3 regions of the Pseudoalteromonas sp. MMG013 genome follow, and region 3 is predicted to be linked to each of the others. Evidence: predicted binding sites of a transcription regulator. Region 3 holds the regulator's gene; each other region holds the start of a gene.
The links. The regulator MetJ, encoded in region 3, represses methionine synthesis genes. The targets are predictions, from matches to a motif close to TAGACGTCTAGACGTCTA.
Positions count from the first base shown of each region.

Region 1: metA (homoserine O-succinyltransferase) is a predicted target of MetJ. The motif match lies at 2,201-2,218, and genes of this name have one in related genera.
Region 2: metK (methionine adenosyltransferase) is a predicted target of MetJ. The motif match lies at 1,862-1,879, and genes of this name have one in related genera.

Region 1 is NZ_JAGJEE010000015.1:115,455-121,522, reverse strand. Features, by position in the region: gene J8L98_RS14670 (contractile injection system protein, VgrG/Pvc8 family) at 1-816, shown strand, start outside; gene J8L98_RS14665 (DMT family transporter) at 1,225-2,121, opposite strand; gene metA (homoserine O-succinyltransferase) at 2,289-3,236, shown strand; gene J8L98_RS14655 (homocysteine S-methyltransferase family protein) at 3,226-4,296, shown strand; gene metH (methionine synthase) at 4,307-6,068, shown strand, end outside.
Region 2 is NZ_JAGJEE010000003.1:163,733-169,800, reverse strand. Features, by position in the region: gene tkt (transketolase) at 1-1,718, opposite strand, end outside; gene metK (methionine adenosyltransferase) at 1,986-3,137, shown strand; gene J8L98_RS04315 (AraC family transcriptional regulator ligand-binding domain-containing protein) at 3,189-4,166, opposite strand; gene J8L98_RS04310 (hypothetical protein) at 4,224-4,631, shown strand; gene J8L98_RS04305 (sterol desaturase family protein) at 4,621-5,436, shown strand; gene J8L98_RS04300 (DMT family transporter) at 5,459-6,068, opposite strand, start outside.
Region 3 is NZ_JAGJEE010000004.1:311,452-317,519, reverse strand. Features, by position in the region: gene rplB (50S ribosomal protein L2) at 1-329, shown strand, start outside; gene rpsS (30S ribosomal protein S19) at 346-624, shown strand; gene rplV (50S ribosomal protein L22) at 637-969, shown strand; gene rpsC (30S ribosomal protein S3) at 982-1,683, shown strand; gene rplP (50S ribosomal protein L16) at 1,697-2,110, shown strand; gene rpmC (50S ribosomal protein L29) at 2,110-2,301, shown strand; gene rpsQ (30S ribosomal protein S17) at 2,301-2,558, shown strand; gene metJ (met regulon transcriptional regulator MetJ) at 3,041-3,361, opposite strand; gene metB (cystathionine gamma-synthase) at 3,659-4,882, shown strand; gene metL (bifunctional aspartate kinase/homoserine dehydrogenase II) at 4,887-6,068, shown strand, end outside.

The DNA of each region.
Region 1 (6,068 bases), on a different contig from region 3:
GGATATAAAAATGGTGCGGCCGATAAAGCGGCCAAACTTATTCCTTTAGGATCATTTGAAGTGGGGGAGTATAGCGTATCTGGACCGATTCGTTCACTTGAGTTGTTTGGCAATAAAGTGCTCTGGCACACAGGGTTGAAAGCACCAAAGCAAAAATCATGGCCAGCTGATCCTAATACGCCACAAAAGCTTGGGGATCTCGTCTCCGATATTGCTTCGGAACATGGCTTAGACCCAAAAGTTGGCGCACAGTTTAGCGCCATAGAATTACCGCATATTGAACAAAGTGAAAGTGATTTGCAGCTATTAAGTAAGTTGGCTGAGCAGTACGATGCAATTTTGAAAATTGCCCACGATAAATTGATATTTATGGGCCGAGGGACGGGAAAGTCGCTATCCGGTAAGCCACTAAAAGAAGTGGATATTGACGTAAGCCAGATACTATCTTGGCATTTTATGGAAGATGCCTATCGTACTGTTGGAGAAGTTAAAGCCTATTTTTATGATATGAATGAGGCGCTGCGTAAACCTGTAACAGCGGGGAGTGGTCAACCTGCAATCGTATTGCCCTATGTATACGCCAATGAAGCCTATGCAACACAAGCAGCCAAGGGAAAACATGAAAGACTTAACCGCGCAGCTAAATCAATTAGAGCCAAAGTGATAGGCGACCCTGCCATAGGCGCTGGTGCGGTTGTAAATTTAATCGGTACAGGCACATTGGCTGATGGTAAATGGTATGTCAGTGAGGTCGATCACATCATCAATAGTGAAGGGTTCGCATCTGATTTATTGTGCGAGCAAGTTAGTAGCTAACACTAGCCCGCAGCTCTAGCAAAATAGGATTACGACATTATTGTTGATTTAGCTAGGTAATCACACCAGTGGCACCTTAACTATGCTTAATGACCAAAGAGGTTGCAGCAAATTAAAACCTCATAGATCAGCAAACGCTAATAAAAACTCAAACTTAAAAATGGCTTAACGCAATGTTAAGCCTTTTTTGTATCCAAATTATGATGCTTTATGACATTTTTTGTAAAGCAAATAACCTTCTTCTATAACCCTACCTAGACACTCCTTTCTCCATATGGGCTATCCTCGTTTGCAAAAGCGGGCTCTGGCCTCCTTCCTACTTTTGTATATTGTGCTGTGAGAGCTAATATGTTCAGCGCAAAATTATGTACCTAGTAATTATGTACTTAATAACTGCGTACTTAATAATTATGCGCTTAATAATACAGCCACACCAAAGAGCGCGAATATCCCGCCTACTATCATATTTCGTGTGATCTCTTCTTTTTGTATCCAAGTCAACGTCATGACCATGAGCGGTGCAGTGGCTAACAGAGTTTGCGCGACAGCTGGATCGGTATATTTGACTGCACTAAGTTGTAACCATAAGCCGATAAAAGTGCCAAAGAAGACCGCGACAAAAAGCCATTTCTTATTACTTATTCCACGGAGCTTCACAGCTTGATTGATGCTGTGATTTTTCAAAAATACAACCAGCATAGCAACTGCCATGGTGCCTGAAAATAAACGGATCATAGCCGCCCATAAACTACTGGTTCCCTCATCTGCCATTCCTGCCTTAGACATGACCATTCCAGCTGCTTGACACGCGGCCGCCAGTAACGCACAGCACACCCCAATTTTGTATTTTTTCCTATCAAGGGGAGGCAATTTTATGCGTGGTTTAATCGCTAAGGTGACGCCCATTGTAGTAACAATAATACCGACCCATGCTATGACATTTAAAAAAGTGCCGAGTATTAAAATATTGAGTATGCCAGCGATGGCGGGTGCCATAGATTCAATCACCAACGTTCTTGCTGGGCCTATATTTCTCAACGCTGCAAAATATGCACTATCTCCCACAGCAATTCCAATTACGCCACTGGCAGCTAACCATATCCATGCATTTGCCTCACTTGGTATGGCACTATCTTGTAATACCATCAGGCTAAGACACATCATGGTGCAGGCCATTACACCTTTACTTATGTTTAATTCCAGCGGTGATAAAGAGTGACTAAAACGCTTGTAGATGACTGTTGAACTTGCCCACACCATTGCCGCACAGATAGCTGCAATCTCTCCTAATCCAACACTCAACATCTGTCGTCCTTATATTAACTGAATTGTTTATAATTTTTGATTATTACAACTTGAGCCAAAGAAACAATCAAATAAAGTATAAATGTTTAGACGTCTGTACATCTAGAGGTTGAAATTTCTGTGGTTGTGGTCATAATAACAAGGTATTTTTAACTCAGGAGAAGCGTGTGCCGATCACCGTCAAAGACGAATTACCTGCTATTGTACAATTGCGTCAAGAAAACGTGTTTGTAATGCCAAAAAGCCGTGCAAAGTCGCAAGAAATTCGACCAATGCGATTGGCTATTTTAAACTTGATGCCTAATAAGGTGGAAACCGAAGTACAGTTTATTCGTTTATTGGCCAATTCTCCTTTACAAGTGAATGTTGATCTATTGCGTTTAGATACGCACCGTAGTTCTGAAAATTCAGAGCAACACTTAGATATGTTTTATCGATATTTTTCAGATGTGAAAGATCAAAATTACGATGCTTTAATTGTGACAGGTGCACCGCTTGCACACTTAGAATATGAAGACGTAACGTATTGGAATGAACTGCAAGTGTTTTTTGATTGGGCTGAAAGTCATGTGACGTCGACATTGTTTTCATGTTGGGCAGCGCATGCAGGACTATTTCATCATCATGGTTTAAAACGAACACTGAAAAAGAACAAACTCTGTGGTGTATTTAAACATCGTTGCTATTTTGAACATGGGGCATTGACTCGGGGTTTTGATGATGAGTTTGTTGTCCCGCACTCTCGATATGGTCATATCGATGAAGCAAGCATACATCAAACAGATGATTTAATTGCGTTGGCTGGTTCAGAGCAAGTTGGTGCGTATTTAGTTAAAAATCAATCGGGAAGCCAAGTTTATTTAACGGGCCATCCAGAGTACGATGCAGATACTCTACAAAAAGAATATAGGCGTGACCTCGAAAAAGGCCCTGATGCCGCAATACCTGAAGGATATTTTCCAGATGACAATGCAGATAAAACACCTTCAAAAACGTGGCAAAGCCATGCCTTTTTGTTATTCTCAAATTGGTTAAACTACTATGTTTACCAAACCACACCGTATGATATTAATCTCGTTAGCCAAGATGTAAGGACTAACAACTATGCCGAATAATTTACCGCAGAATAAAAGTATCGCTTTAGCCGAGGCGATGAAAAATCGTATTTTGATCCTTGATGGTGCAATGGGGACCATGATCCAAGAATTCAAATTTGAGGAACAAGACTATCGTGGTGAGCGCTTTAAAGATTGGCATGTGTTGATCAAAGGTAATAACGATTTATTAAGCCTGACTAAGCCTGATGTGATCAGAGATATACACAGCCAGTTTTTAGCTGCTGGTGCAGATATTATTGAAACCAATACATTTAATGCCACGACTATTTCGATGGATGATTACGAGATGGCAAGTCTTAGTCGTGAAATTAATATAGAGTCGGCTAAATTGGCAAGAGCGGTGTGTGATGAGTTTACAGCACAAAACCCCAATAAACCGCGTTATGTTGCAGGTGTACTAGGGCCGACGTCAAAAACATGTTCAATTTCACCAGACGTTAACGATCCGGGTTATCGTAATATCACCTTTGACAAATTAGTTGCAGCGTATGTCGAGTCAACGCTCGCCCTTATTGAAGGTGGGGCAGATCTCATATTAATAGAAACTATTTTTGATACGCTCAATGCAAAAGCGGCATCATACGCGGTAGAAGAAGCGTTTGAACAAGCGGGCGTAACCTTACCTGTTATGATATCAGGCACTATCACAGATGCATCAGGGCGCACTTTATCTGGCCAAACAACGGAAGCATTTTACAACTCTATTCGCCATATTAAGCCCATTTCAATTGGCTTAAATTGCGCGTTAGGACCCGATCTATTACGTCAGTATGTTGTCGAGTTATCGCGAGTGTGTGAGACATTTACATCGGTTCACCCGAATGCCGGTTTGCCCAATGAATTTGGTGAATATGATTTAGAAGCAGATGAGATGGCGAAAGAAATTATTGATTGGGGAAAGGAAGGTTACATTAATATTGTTGGCGGATGTTGTGGTACCACACCCGCGCATATCAAAGCCTTTGCTGATGGTCTCGAACATGTAGCTCCGCGGCCATTACCAGAGTTAGACGTGCGTATGCGTTTGGCTGGTCTTGAAGCCTGTAATCTGAATTAGGAAGTCGTCAATGAGTCAAGCTACAGCAGTATTTACTAACGTTGGTGAGCGTACAAATGTCACTGGTTCTGCGCGTTTTAAACGCCTTATATTAGAAGAAGATTATGAAACCGCTTTGAGCGTTGCCCGTGAACAGGTTGAAAGTGGTGCCCAAGTCATTGATATTAACATGGACGAAGCCATGTTGGACTCAAAAGCAGCAATGGTGAAGTTTTTAAACTTAATTGCTTCTGAACCTGATATATCTCGAGTACCAATTATGGTTGATTCGTCAAAATGGGACGTAATCGAAGCAGGTTTAAAGTGTATTCAAGGTAAGGCTATTGTTAACTCGATCTCTTTAAAAGAAGGGGAAGCGCCATTTATTCACCAAGCGAAGATCATTAAGCGCTTTGGGGCTGCAACGGTGGTGATGGCGTTTGATGAAACAGGGCAAGCGGAAACACAAGAACGAAAGTTCGACATATGCCAGCGTTCATACCGAATTTTAGTCGACCAATTAGGTTTTCCGCCTGAAGACATTATTTTTGACCCGAATATTTTTGCTGTGGCAACCGGTATTGAAGAGCATGACAATTATGCGGTTGAATTTATAGAGGGCACTCGTCGTATAAAACAAGGTTTACCGCATTGTAAAGTGTCAGGTGGGGTATCGAACGTCTCATTTTCGTTTCGTGGTAATAACCCCGTTCGTGAAGCAATTCATTCGGTGTTTTTATACCATGCTATCAAAGCTGGTATGGATATGGGGATTGTAAATGCAGGGCAACTTGCTGTTTATGATGATATTCCACAAGAGCTCAGAAAAGCCGTTGAAGATGTGGTACTCAATACCGATCCAGGCGCTGGTGAGCGGCTGGTGGAGCTTGCGCCTAAATATTCAGGTATGGCACAAGCTGAAAAGGTGGAAGATCTAGAGTGGCGTACTTGGCCAGTTGAAAAACGCCTCGAACATGCTTTGGTAAAAGGTATTACTAACTACATTGATGAAGACACTGAGGAATGTCGTGCCAGTATGGATAAACCCATACAAGTTATTGAAGGGCCATTAATGGATGGCATGAATGTGGTGGGGGATTTATTCGGCGCAGGTAAAATGTTTTTACCTCAAGTGGTTAAATCTGCACGGGTAATGAAGCGTGCGGTAGCTTACCTAGACCCTTTTATTGATGCAGAAAAAGAAGAAGGCGCAACCAATGGTAAAATCATCATGGCGACCGTAAAAGGCGACGTACATGATATTGGTAAGAATATTGTGGGTGTTGTGCTACAGTGCAACAACTACGAAGTAGTCGATTTAGGTGTGATGGTGCCAGCGGAAAAAATCTTGCAAACAGCCATTGATGAAAAGGCAGATGTGATTGGCCTCTCGGGATTGATCACGCCTTCGCTTGATGAAATGGTCCATGTTGCCAAAGAAATGAAACGTCGTAATTTTGAGCTACCGTTATTGATAGGCGGTGCGACAACGTCCAAAGCACATACCGCGGTTAAGATTGAGCCACAATATGACAAAGGAGTTGTTTATGTTAACAATGCCAGTCGTGCGGTGGGTGTGGTATCAAGTCTATTGAGTAACACCCAAAAGAGCGAGTTTTTGGCTAAAACATCCGCTGAGTACGTCAAAGTACGCGAACAGCAAGCGCGTAAAAAGCCGCGCTCTAAACCTGTTACATTGCAGCGAGCGCGTGATAACGCGATTCAAATTGACTGGAAAAACTATACGCCACCGGTACCGAAAAAGTTAGGTGTGACGGAGTTTCGTAACGTCA
Region 2 (6,068 bases), on a different contig from region 3:
AAACGTAACGCACGAGCTGAATCAACTGCCAGCTGCACTTCAGAACCCGTCGCAATAATGATTAGCTCAGGATTACCATCACAGCTTAATACATAGCCGCCTTGCTTAATGGCTTGCACTTGCGCTTCATCCCTACTTTGCTGTTGTAAACCTTGTCGAGTAAATATCAACGACGTAGGACCATCTTTACGCTCAACGGCTTGTTGCCAAGATACGGCTGATTCAACTTGGTCACACGGACGCCAGTTAACAAGGTTAGGAGTCAAACGCATACTTGCAATTTGCTCTACAGGTTGATGCGTCGGCCCATCTTCACCAAGACCAATCGAATCATGCGTATAAACAAAAATACTCGGTTGCTTCATGAGTGCAGCCATACGAACAGCATTGCGTGCATACTCCATAAACATTAAGAACGTAGCACCGTATGGAATAAAACCTTTATGAAGCACGATACCATTCATAATAGCCGACATCCCAAACTCACGTACGCCATAATAAATGTAATTACCTGAAGCGTCCTCAGCAGTCAATCCTTTTGAGCCATCCCAAATTGTTAAGTTTGATCCGGCTAAATCTGCTGAGCCACCCATAAACTCTGGTAACAAAGGACCATAAGTATTTAACGCATTTTGCGATGCTTTACGAGTTGCTGGGTTTGCAGGGTTCGCTTGAAGTTGTGCAATATAAGCTTCTGACTGTTCAGTCCAACTTTGCGGCAACTCACCTTTCATTCTACGTTCAAATTCCGCCGCTAATTCTGGGTATTCAATTTGATACTCAGTAAATTTAATCAGCCAATGGCTCTGGGCTTGCTGACCTCGTGCAGATGCATCCCATTTTGCATATACATCATCAGGTACTTCAAATGCACCATGTTGCCAACCAAGAAACTCACGTGCCGCTTTGATTTCTTCGTCACCAAGTGGAGCACCGTGACAGTCATGGCTGCCTGATTTGTTTGGTGAGCCGTAACCAATAATCGTTTTACAACAAATTAATGTTGGTTTTCCTGTTTCAGCTCGCGCAGCGTCGATTGCGGCTTTAATGGCATCACTATCATGCCCATCAACATCAGCAATAACATGCCAGCCATAGGCTTCAAAGCGTTTAGGAGTGTCATCACTGAACCAGCCTTCCACTTCCCCATCAATTGAGATGCCATTGTCATCCCAAAAAGCGACAAGTTTACCCAGCCCTAACGTACCAGCAAGTGAACAAGCTTCATGTGAAATACCTTCCATCAAGCAGCCATCACCTAAAAATGCGTAAGTGAAGTGGTTAACAATATCGTGTTCATCACGGTTAAACTGTGCTGCCAATGACTTCTCGGCAATCGCCATACCTACAGCATTAGTAATACCTTGGCCTAATGGCCCCGTCGTTGTTTCAATACCTGGCGCATAACCATATTCTGGGTGACCCGGTGTTTTCGAATGCATCTGACGGAAATTCTTTAAGTCATCAATTGATAGATCATAACCACTTAAATGTAGCAAAGAATAAATGAGCATTGAACCATGACCATTTGACAATACAAAACGGTCACGATCAGCCCATTCAGGGTTGTTTGGATTATGTTTTAAATAATCGCGCCAAAGTACCTCGGCGATATCCGCCATACCCATAGGGGCACCGGGGTGACCAGATTTGGCCTGTTGAACTGCGTCCATTGACAGGGCGCGGATTGCATTTGCTAGTTCTTTGCGAGATGGCATGAATTCTCCTACCTTAAAATTCGCGGGTATAATTGTTAAGTACCCCATTCTTACTCATTTCAATGGTTGACTGCAATGACATTTCTTAGAAAAAACAGGTACAAGATGAATTTTATATTCACATTCTTTTTAGAGAAGCTATTTAGACGTCTAGGCGTAAAAAAACTATGCAGAGCTGCTTGTTTTGGTTAGAATAGTGAGTATACATTTTTATTTCCTGCGCTATCCCTGTTGTTTGTGAAGCGCATATTTGTGAGCATACATACAATGGCAAAACATTTATTTACTTCTGAGTCTGTGTCTGAAGGCCATCCGGATAAAATCGCCGATCAAATTTCCGATGCGGTACTTGATGCAATTCTTGAGCAAGACCCAAAAGCACGTGTGGCGTGTGAGACTTACGTCAAAACTGGTATGGTCATGGTTGGTGGTGAAGTCACTACTAGCGCATGGGTAGACATTGAAGAACTAACACGTAAGACCGTTCGTGATATCGGTTATACTCACTCAGATATGGGATTTGACGCTGATTCATGTGCCATCTTAAACACAATTGGTAAACAGTCTCCTGACATCAACCAAGGTGTAGACCGTGCACGAGCTGAAGAGCAAGGTGCAGGTGACCAAGGTCTAATGTTCGGTTACGCATGTAATGAAACTGACGTACTCATGCCCGCACCAATTACTTATTCTCACCGCCTTGTACAACGTCAAGCGCAAGTACGTAAAAGCGGTGAGCTTAGCTGGTTGCGCCCTGATGCAAAGTCTCAAGTGACATTCGCATACGAAAATGGCAAAGCCGTTGGTATTGACGCTGTTGTTCTTTCAACTCAGCATTGTGACACTGTTTCGCAAACTGATTTAGTTGAAGCTGTAATGGAAACAATTATCAAACCAGTATTGCCTGCTGAGCTTATTTCTAAAGCAACTAAGTTTTTCATCAATCCTACTGGCCGTTTCGTGATCGGTGGTCCTATGGGTGACTGTGGTTTAACTGGCCGTAAAATCATCGTAGATACATATGGTGGTATGGCGCGCCATGGTGGTGGTGCTTTCTCTGGTAAAGACCCATCAAAGGTTGACCGCTCAGCTGCTTATGCCGCTCGTTATGTTGCTAAAAACATTGTAGCGGCTGGTTTGGCTGATAAATGTGAGCTGCAAGTTTCTTATGCCATTGGTGTTGCTGAACCAACCTCTATCAGTATTGAAACTTTCGGCACCGGTAAACTCGAAGAATCTCGCTTAGTTGAACTTGTTCGTGAACACTTTGATCTGCGTCCATACGGGCTGTTAACGATGCTTGACCTTGAACGCCCTATTTATCAACCAACAGCGGCATATGGCCACTTTGGTCGTGAAGAGTTCCCATGGGAAGCAACTGACAAAGCAAATGCTCTGCGAGCTGCCGCTGGGTTATAATCTAGCCTAAAATATACTACTGAAAAACGCGGTGTCCATACACCGCGTTTTTTATATCTGATTTTTAGTCTCATTTAAGTATGCACTTGGCGACATCCCATACCAACGCCGCACAGCTCGATTTAATGACGCCTGCTCTTTATAACCCAATAAATCACTTAATTCCTGTTTTCGCATAACATACCCAAATTGCCCAAAACGCCGTAACCGTTCTTTATCTTTTAGTTGGCTAAAACTCAGTTTTTGTGCTGTTAGTTTTCGTTGTAAAGTCCGTGTCGACACGTTCAAGTGTTGGGCTAATACGCCTAACGTGAGAGTATGTAAATCACAACTATGTAAAACAAGTTGTAGTTGAGAGAGCCATTGATGCTCACCAGCAGAGCCACTAGCAAGCTCGTTTATCGATATTAATAAATGAGCTTGAATTACCTCATTACGGGTGATTAATTTCACAGCTAACAATGAAACTGGGAATTCAATTCTATTCGATGTTTGCTTATCTTTAACTGGACAATTAAACCACACTTCCATCAAACGCAGCTGTTCATGCGTAAACGCATCACTAAAATGCATTTCACTCGGTGTTAAGGCTTGTCCTGATATCCGTCTAACTGTTGCAACCCATGCAGTCATGTTTCTCAGTACTGCATGACGGTTATGAAAGTAAGGTCGCCACACAAGTGTTGCACTGCTATCGCAAACCGTGAATTGTATATCACCAATATTAGCAACCGTTTTGTCAAATTGCAGTAGCCAATCTATTGCGCATCCGATGGTATCACTGGTTTCTACCAAATACCCCAATAAGCCATACTCTGCACTCGTAATCGTTTTTCCGGTATTAAACCCCCATAAACTATCACCTTGTATTTTTACGGCTGTATCGATTGCTTGTAAATAAGCAGCCATAGGAACGCGCCTACAATCGCAATACCGTTCAGGTAAATAGTGCGCAACGACTTTACAATATTCTTGACTAACATCTGACACTTTGGCGCCTAATGACAAATTAATGGCTTCTTCAGTCAAGTATATCCACCTTAAATACAATATGCTAGCTTTGACTTTATTGCAGAAAGAACGCAAATGACTTTACTTGATATAATCATAGAACTACCTAAAGAAGGTGAATTCAACTTTTATCAGCTGACTGATTGTCAGTTTTTAAGTCATATTTTTCGCGCCCAAATTACAGCTCTCGACAACAAAGAGCTGACAGAGCGTCGACTTGTTTCAATGCGTGGACATCAATTTACAGAGCGTGTTATTCAACTTTCAGATACGTCCCTAACTTATCAGATAGAAGGTAACGGTCCAATTAAGCTGCACCTCGGTGAAATTAATTACACCAATTCAAATACGCAACATTTTTTGCACTATAAAATTTCAGGAACCAGCAATACCTGGCTACCCTCGTGGTTATTAAAAGCTGTGCTATATTACGATTTCAAACGGGCTGGTAAACGCTTGTGGAGCGTACTCAATGAAAGTTGAATACATACTCATACTTCTTAGTCCAGTGTTTATAACTGCGATTGTGCTAGAGCGGTTAAAGCTCAAAAATAAATATTCACTCAAAGAGCTATGTTTAAATGTTTCTTTGGCTCTGTCGCATCAAATAGTAGATATGCTTGTCATGATATTGCTTATGCCAGTATTAATCTGGCTACACTTAAACTTTTCTTTATTTTCATTTGAAGTCTCATTTTTAGCGGTACTCCCAGCCTTTGTATTACAGGATTTTCTTTATTATTGGTTTCATCGAGCTAGCCATCAATGTGCTTGGTTGTGGAGTGCACACGTTGTCCACCACAGCTCACTCCACATGAATTTTTCAACCGCTTTAAGGCAAAGCTTATTTTATCCTCTAACGGGGATGTGGCTGTTCTGGATACCATTGATCTTAATTGGTTACCCGCCACAATTCGTTTTCAGTTTAGTTGCATTGAACTTAGCTTTTCAATTTTTTATTCATACCGAAATAGTGCCTGAATTAAAATACATTGGGAGCATTTTTAATACCCCCCGCCACCACTGTATTCACCATGCAACGAATCCACATTGCATTGATAAGAACTACGCAGGAGTACTTATTATTTGGGATAAACTATTCGGTACCTTTCAAACTCATAGCCCTAATGAGGTACTCGTATTTGGTGTTAATGAACATCGCTACTCGATGTCATTTTTAGACGTTGTTTTTACACCATGGGGCATACTTTTTAATAATTTAAAAAAACAAAAAAATGTACGAAACATAATAAAAACACTGTTTGGAGCACCTTTAAAGCACAAGTAAACAATATCCCCCTTCCCAGCAATCAATTACTGCTCGCTTTTTCTTTATTAAAATTCAGTAAATAAACAGCCGAAATAGCCAACACGCCACCACAAGCTACTGGTGCAGACAATGTTTCACCAAAATACAACGCAGACAACCCCATCGCTGAAGTAGGTACGACAAAAATAAAAGAGCTAGAGCGACTAGAGCCTAGCTGCTGTGTCGCCAAGAAAAAAATACTCGTAGCAACACTTACCACGACAGTTGATAAAAAAGCCATATGTAACCAGTACTCTAAAGAATATATTACCATCGACTTCAGTGGTGAGTAGCTATACGCAAATCCATAACTGATTAAGCTCGCGAACCCATACATAAACGTACTAAACAGTAAGAAATCGGCGTATCGGCCGCCTATTTGACTAATAATTGTTAAAATGGCCCACGTGAAAGCCGCGAGAATAAAGTAGAGATTACCTGATGCAAGTAATTGGTCTAAGTTGAAACTCCATATTTCAATCATAAACAACCCACCAATTAGCCCAAACGTTAGGCCCATACCTTGTACTACTTTTAGCTTCTGTTGAAATACAAGGCTCGTTAATAAAAACGTAAATAACGGGTTTATCGTCGTCACAAGCATGCCACCC
Region 3 (6,068 bases):
CACGTGAAGGTCAATACGTGACTCTACGTCTTCGTTCAGGCGAAGTACGTAAAGTTGAGTCTGACTGTCGCGCTACCTTAGGTGAAGTAGGCAATGCTGAGCATATGCTTCGTTCACTAGGTAAAGCAGGTGCTAACCGCTGGCGTGGTATTCGTCCGACAGTTCGTGGTGTTGCCATGAACCCGGTTGATCACCCACACGGTGGTGGTGAAGGTCGTACTTCTGGTGGTCGTCACCCTGTGTCTCCATGGGGTAAGCCTACTAAAGGTGCTAAAACGCGCAAGAACAAGCGTACGGATAAACTAATAGTACGTCGTCGTACTAAGTAATAGTTGAGGAATTGCCATGCCACGTTCTCTCAAGAAGGGTCCATTTATAGACCTACACTTGCTGAAGAAGGTAGAGAAGGCGTTGGAAAGCGGTGACAAGAAGCCTATAAAGACTTGGAGCCGTCGTTCAATGATCATCCCTAACATGATCGGATTGACCATCGCTGTCCATAATGGTCGTCAGCACGTACCTGTATTCGTTACAGACGAAATGATCGGTCACAAACTAGGTGAGTTTGCACCTACTCGTACTTACCGCGGCCATGCTGCGGATAAGAAAGCGAAGAAGCGTTAATAGGGGAATATGATGGAAGCATTAGCTAAACACAAATTCGCCTCTGGTTCGGCGCAAAAAGCACGTCTAGTTGCAGATCAGATCCGCGGACTTCCGGTAGATCGCGCACTAGAAATCCTGGCATACAGCCCTAAAAAAGCGGCTGTATTGGTTAAGAAAGTACTTGAGTCTGCTATTGCTAACGCAGAGCATAACGAAGGTGCTGACATTGATGAGCTACGTGTAGCTACGGTTTTTGTGGACGATGGTCCTACAATGAAGCGTATTATGCCACGTGCTAAAGGACGCGCAGACCGCATCCTTAAGCGTACAAGCCACATCACTGTTGTGGTTTCAGATAGCTAGGAGATATAAGTAATGGGACAAAAAGTTCATCCTACTGGTATTCGCCTAGGTATCTCTAAACCTTGGGTTTCTACCTGGTACGCGAGTACAAAAGATTTCTCTGCACAGCTTTTTGGCGATCACAAAGTACGTACATTCCTTACTAAGGAATTGAAAGCGGCTTCTGTGTCTAAAATCGTTATTGAGCGTCCAGCTAAATCTATCCGTGTAACAATTCATACAGCTCGTCCTGGTGTTGTTATCGGTAAGAAAGGCGAAGATGTTGAAAAACTTCGTCAAGCTGTAACTAAGATCGCTGGTGTTCCTGCTCAGATTAATATTTCTGAAGTACGTAAGCCAGAACTTGACGCACAATTAGTTGCTGACGGTATTGCATCTCAGTTAGAGCGTCGTGTTATGTTCCGTCGTGCTATGAAGCGCTCGGTACAAAACGCAATGCGCATTGGTGCTAAAGGTATCAAAGTTGAAGTAAGTGGTCGTCTAGGCGGCGCTGAAATCGCACGTTCTGAGTGGTATCGTGAAGGTCGTGTACCTCTACATACTCTACGTGCTGATATCGACTACGCAACTTCTGAAGCTTTAACCACTTACGGCATCATCGGTGTTAAAGTTTGGATCTTCAAAGGCGAAGTAATTGGTGGTTTACCACTAGTTCAAGAGCAAGAGAAGCCAGCTAAACGTGCACCGAAGAAAGCCAAAAAAAGTGCTAAGTAAGGGGTAGCGATTAATGTTACAGCCAAAACGTACAAAATTCCGTAAAATGCATAAAGGCCGCAACCGTGGTCTTGCTACAAGCGGAAACAAAGTAAGCTTCGGTTCTTTCGGTTTGAAAGCAACAGGCCGTGGTCGTATGACTGCGCGTCAAATTGAAGCAGCTCGTCGTGCTATGACACGTCACGTAAAGCGTCAAGGTAAAATCTGGATCCGTGTATTCCCAGATAAGCCAATCACAAACAAACCGCTTGAAGTTCGTATGGGTAAAGGTAAAGGCTCTGTTGAGTACTGGGTTGCAGAAATCCAGCCAGGCAAAGTACTTTATGAGATGGAAGGTGTGCCGGAAGAGCTTGCTCGCGAAGCATTTAACCTTGCAGCTCGTAAATTACCTTTCAAAACAACATTTGTAACTCGGACGGTAATGTGATGAAAGCTAGCGAACTTAAAGACAAAAGCGTTGAAGAGCTTAATGCTGAACTTCTTGAGCTTCTACGTGAGCAGTTCAACCTGCGCATGCAAGTAAGCACTGGTCAGCTAGCTCAAACTCACGAGTTAAGAAAAGTACGTCGCAGTATTGCGCGTGTTAAAACGGTTATCAACCAGAAGGCAGGTGCATAATGACTGATAAAATCCGTACTCTTCAAGGTCGTGTGATCAGCGATAAGATGGAAAAGTCTATTGTTGTAGGTATCGAACGTCAGGTTAAGCACCCGATCTACGGTAAATACATCAAGCGTACAACTAAGTTGCACGTACATGACGAGAGCAATACAGCTAAAGCAGGCGACACAGTTACTATTCGTGAATGTGCTCCTATCTCTAAGAATAAATCTTGGACTTTAGTAGACGTTATTGCACGTCCTAAGCAAGCTTAATTTTAGTTTTAAACTAATTTAAGATTTGTCTTTGAAAGCCCCGGCCTTTGGTTGGGGCTTTTGTTTATCCAGAATATCGATTCCATCTATCTTGATATTGACCCCTAACGATACCTACGAATACGTATTTTCTTAATCATCTTCATTTGGATACTCTCATTTTTCTCTTCGTACAAAGTGCCTTCTCCTCATTTTTTGACGCAATGAATGCGAGATCTCATTCGCGAGAGTGAGTGATATTTTAATGAAGTAGATACTAAAGCCGCTTTATATGGGTATAGCCGTAGCCCTTATATGTCGATCTCGGTATTTATCACTTGGGAGTGTATTGCCCACATAACGTTTTAGATTGTGGAAGTTGTCAGATATGAATGATGATTAAAGTTGCAAAAATGCGGTTTTGAAAGTTCGAAGTTATCGAAAGAAATCATTTTTTCGAAATTAAACAAGAATAGGAAGCCCCCGAAGGAGCTTCTAATTGACTATTCTTCATCAATGATAGGCACTTCTAACCCCATAGACTCCATAATTTGACGCACTTCTTCAGGTACTTTTTCTGGATTATCTTTTCGTAAATCTTCATCGTTTGGCAAAGGTTGCCCAGTAAATGCATGTAAAAATGCTTCACACAGTAGCTCGCTATTGGTTGCATGACGTAAATTATTAACTTGTCGGCGAGTCCGCTCGTCAGTTAACACTTTCAATACATTCAACGGGATTGATACAGTGATCTTTTTTACTTGTTCAGACTTTTTACCGTGTTCTGCATACGGGTGAACATATTCACCATTCCATTTAGCCATAATGTTGTTGTTGCCTTTATTTTGTAGTGCCTATCCGACGGAACTATGTACTTACTGGTTGTCATTATATGACATTGTTTGTGATGGTCTAGGCAAAAGCCCCTTTACTTGCCATAGTAAGTGTTTCGTTCGATCGTATTCGCGATCATTTTTTTTGAAGTGGCGAAATTTTATCGGTTTAAATAAGATAGTCAAATACTAAGTAAATAGCCATTTAGCAGTATAAATGTTTTGACTTCTAGTATTTATTAATCTAACCTTTTAGACGTCTAAACATCCAACTATCTAGGTGATGATATGAGTGAACGTAATAAATCAACCATCGCAGTACGCCATGGCATAGAAGCAGACAAGCACCATGGTGCGGTCGTACCGCCGTTATACCTATCAACTACGTACTCATTTGCAGATTTTGATACCAAACGAGATTATGATTATGGTCGCAGTGGTAACCCTAATCGAGATATTTTAGCTGAAACATTAGCTCAGCTAGAAGGCGGAGAAAGAGGCATTATTACCGCAACGGGTATGTCTGCTGTTCACTTAGTGACGCAACTATTAAATAGCGATGACACGTTGGTGATCCCCCATGACTGTTATGGCGGCAGTTATCGTTTATTCACATCATTGCAAAAGCGTGGCTTATTAAACCTTGTAGTACTTGATTTAACACAGCCTGAAAGCTATCAGAAAATTTTAGATATAAAGCCAAAAGTGGTATGGATTGAGACACCGAGCAACCCTATTCTTCGCCTGACAGACATAGAAGCTGTGGTGAAAACCGCTAAGCAAGCAGGTGCACTAGTTGCTGCAGATAACACTTTTTTGTCACCGGCATTACAAAACCCTATTAAGTTTGGTGTAGACATTGTGGTTCACTCAACCACTAAATATATTAATGGTCATTCAGACGTGGTCGGTGGTGCCGTGATCGCACGTACTGCGGAACTGGGTGAGGAGCTAGCATGGTGGGCAAATAACATTGGCATTACGGGCGCGCCCTTTGATAGCTATTTAACGCTTCGCGGCTTACGAACGCTGAATGTACGTTTAAAGCAGCATCAAGAAAATGCCTTGGCGATTGCCAAATACTTAGAGCAATCGGACTATGTTAGTCAAGTGTATTACCCAGGCTTAGAATCTCATCCACAACATGAATTAGCCAAAAAGCAGCAAGCAGGTTTCGGCGGCATGGTGAGCTTTGACATAAAAGGCGGGTTAAGTGACTCTGCTGCATTCTTGACCTCTTTAAAAGAGTTTTCACTGGCGGAATCACTGGGTGGCGTAGAGAGCTTAATCTGTCATCCTGCGACCATGACACATGCGGGTATGGATGCGACAGCTCGTCTTGAAGCGGGCGTAGGAGATACGCTGATTCGAATTTCAGTGGGTATTGAAGAATTAGATGATTTGGTGGCTGATCTAGAGCAAGCGTTTAAACGCACTACACCAGGTCAAAGCAAAGGATCTGATGAGGCAAAAACTTTTAAATTAACACCGGCTCATACGGTTTTGTGGTAGAAAAATGACAAGAGTAGTACATAAATTCGGTGGCTCAAGCTTAAGCTCTGCGTCACGCTATCAAGCCGTTGCTCAAATAATACTTGGGCATTGTAAAAGCGGTGATTGTGTGGTGGTTTCTGCGGCGGGTAAAACCACAAACACGTTAGTGAAGCTTTGGCAAAGTTATCAGCAGCAAGATCAACAAGCGTTTTCAGACGTATTGATTCAGTTGGAAAAGCACCAGAGTGAGCTGGTTGATGAGTTGTTCTCTGGCGATGTACACCGAGCACTCAAAGCGCAGCTAGACGCTGAGTTAGTTGCCATTACTCAATTGGCTCAACAATCAGAATTACAAGAATCTCCCTTACTAGCCCATGGTGAGCTATGGTCGGCTCGGTTATTAGCGCATTATCTAAATGAGCTTAAGGTAGCTGCACGCAGCATTGATGCCCGCCAATTGTTTACGTTGCATGATGCACAATTGCTACACCAACAGAATAAAGCAGCATGTTACGCCCAGTTGCAAGATGCGGTGGTCTATGTGGTTACCGGGTTTATTGCACAAGATTGTGATAAAAATACCGTCACATTAGGTCGTAATGGCAGTGACTATAGTGCTACGCTACTCGCCAGTTATATTGATGCCAGTGCCGTCTCAATCTGGACCGATACGCAGGGGGTGTATAGCACCGATCCACGTAAAGTGAGCAATGCGCTGAAATACCCAAAGGTGTGTCGTGCTCAAGCAAATTTATTGGCAAGACTAGGTAATCCAGTGCTGCATGCTAAGACACTCTCTCCTTTAAAGGGAAGTAACATCAAGCTACAAGTGCGCAGCAGTTATGAGCCTGAAGCGTCACCTACAGAAATAGTAAAAGAAGGGTATAGCAAAGCAAAACGCTTTATTAGCACCTTTGAGAACCTTGATTTAGTGCGCGTAGAAAACTTAGCGAAGGGTGAAGTACGTACGTTAAGTCAGCTTATTCAGCACAGTATTCATCATTTTATTGTTAATGGTGAAGCGTATTTACTGTTGCCTGCAACATTCACGCATATTGTTGCACAGCAGCTCGCTGGGCGCATTAATATTGTAGAAAGTAATTTGCAAGGGTGTGCACTGGTTGCGTCTTCCTCAGAGCTCTCAGGGCTCAAGCAGCAAGCCGAGCAATTATTCCATGATCGTGAAGTAGTCGTTCGCTTTGCT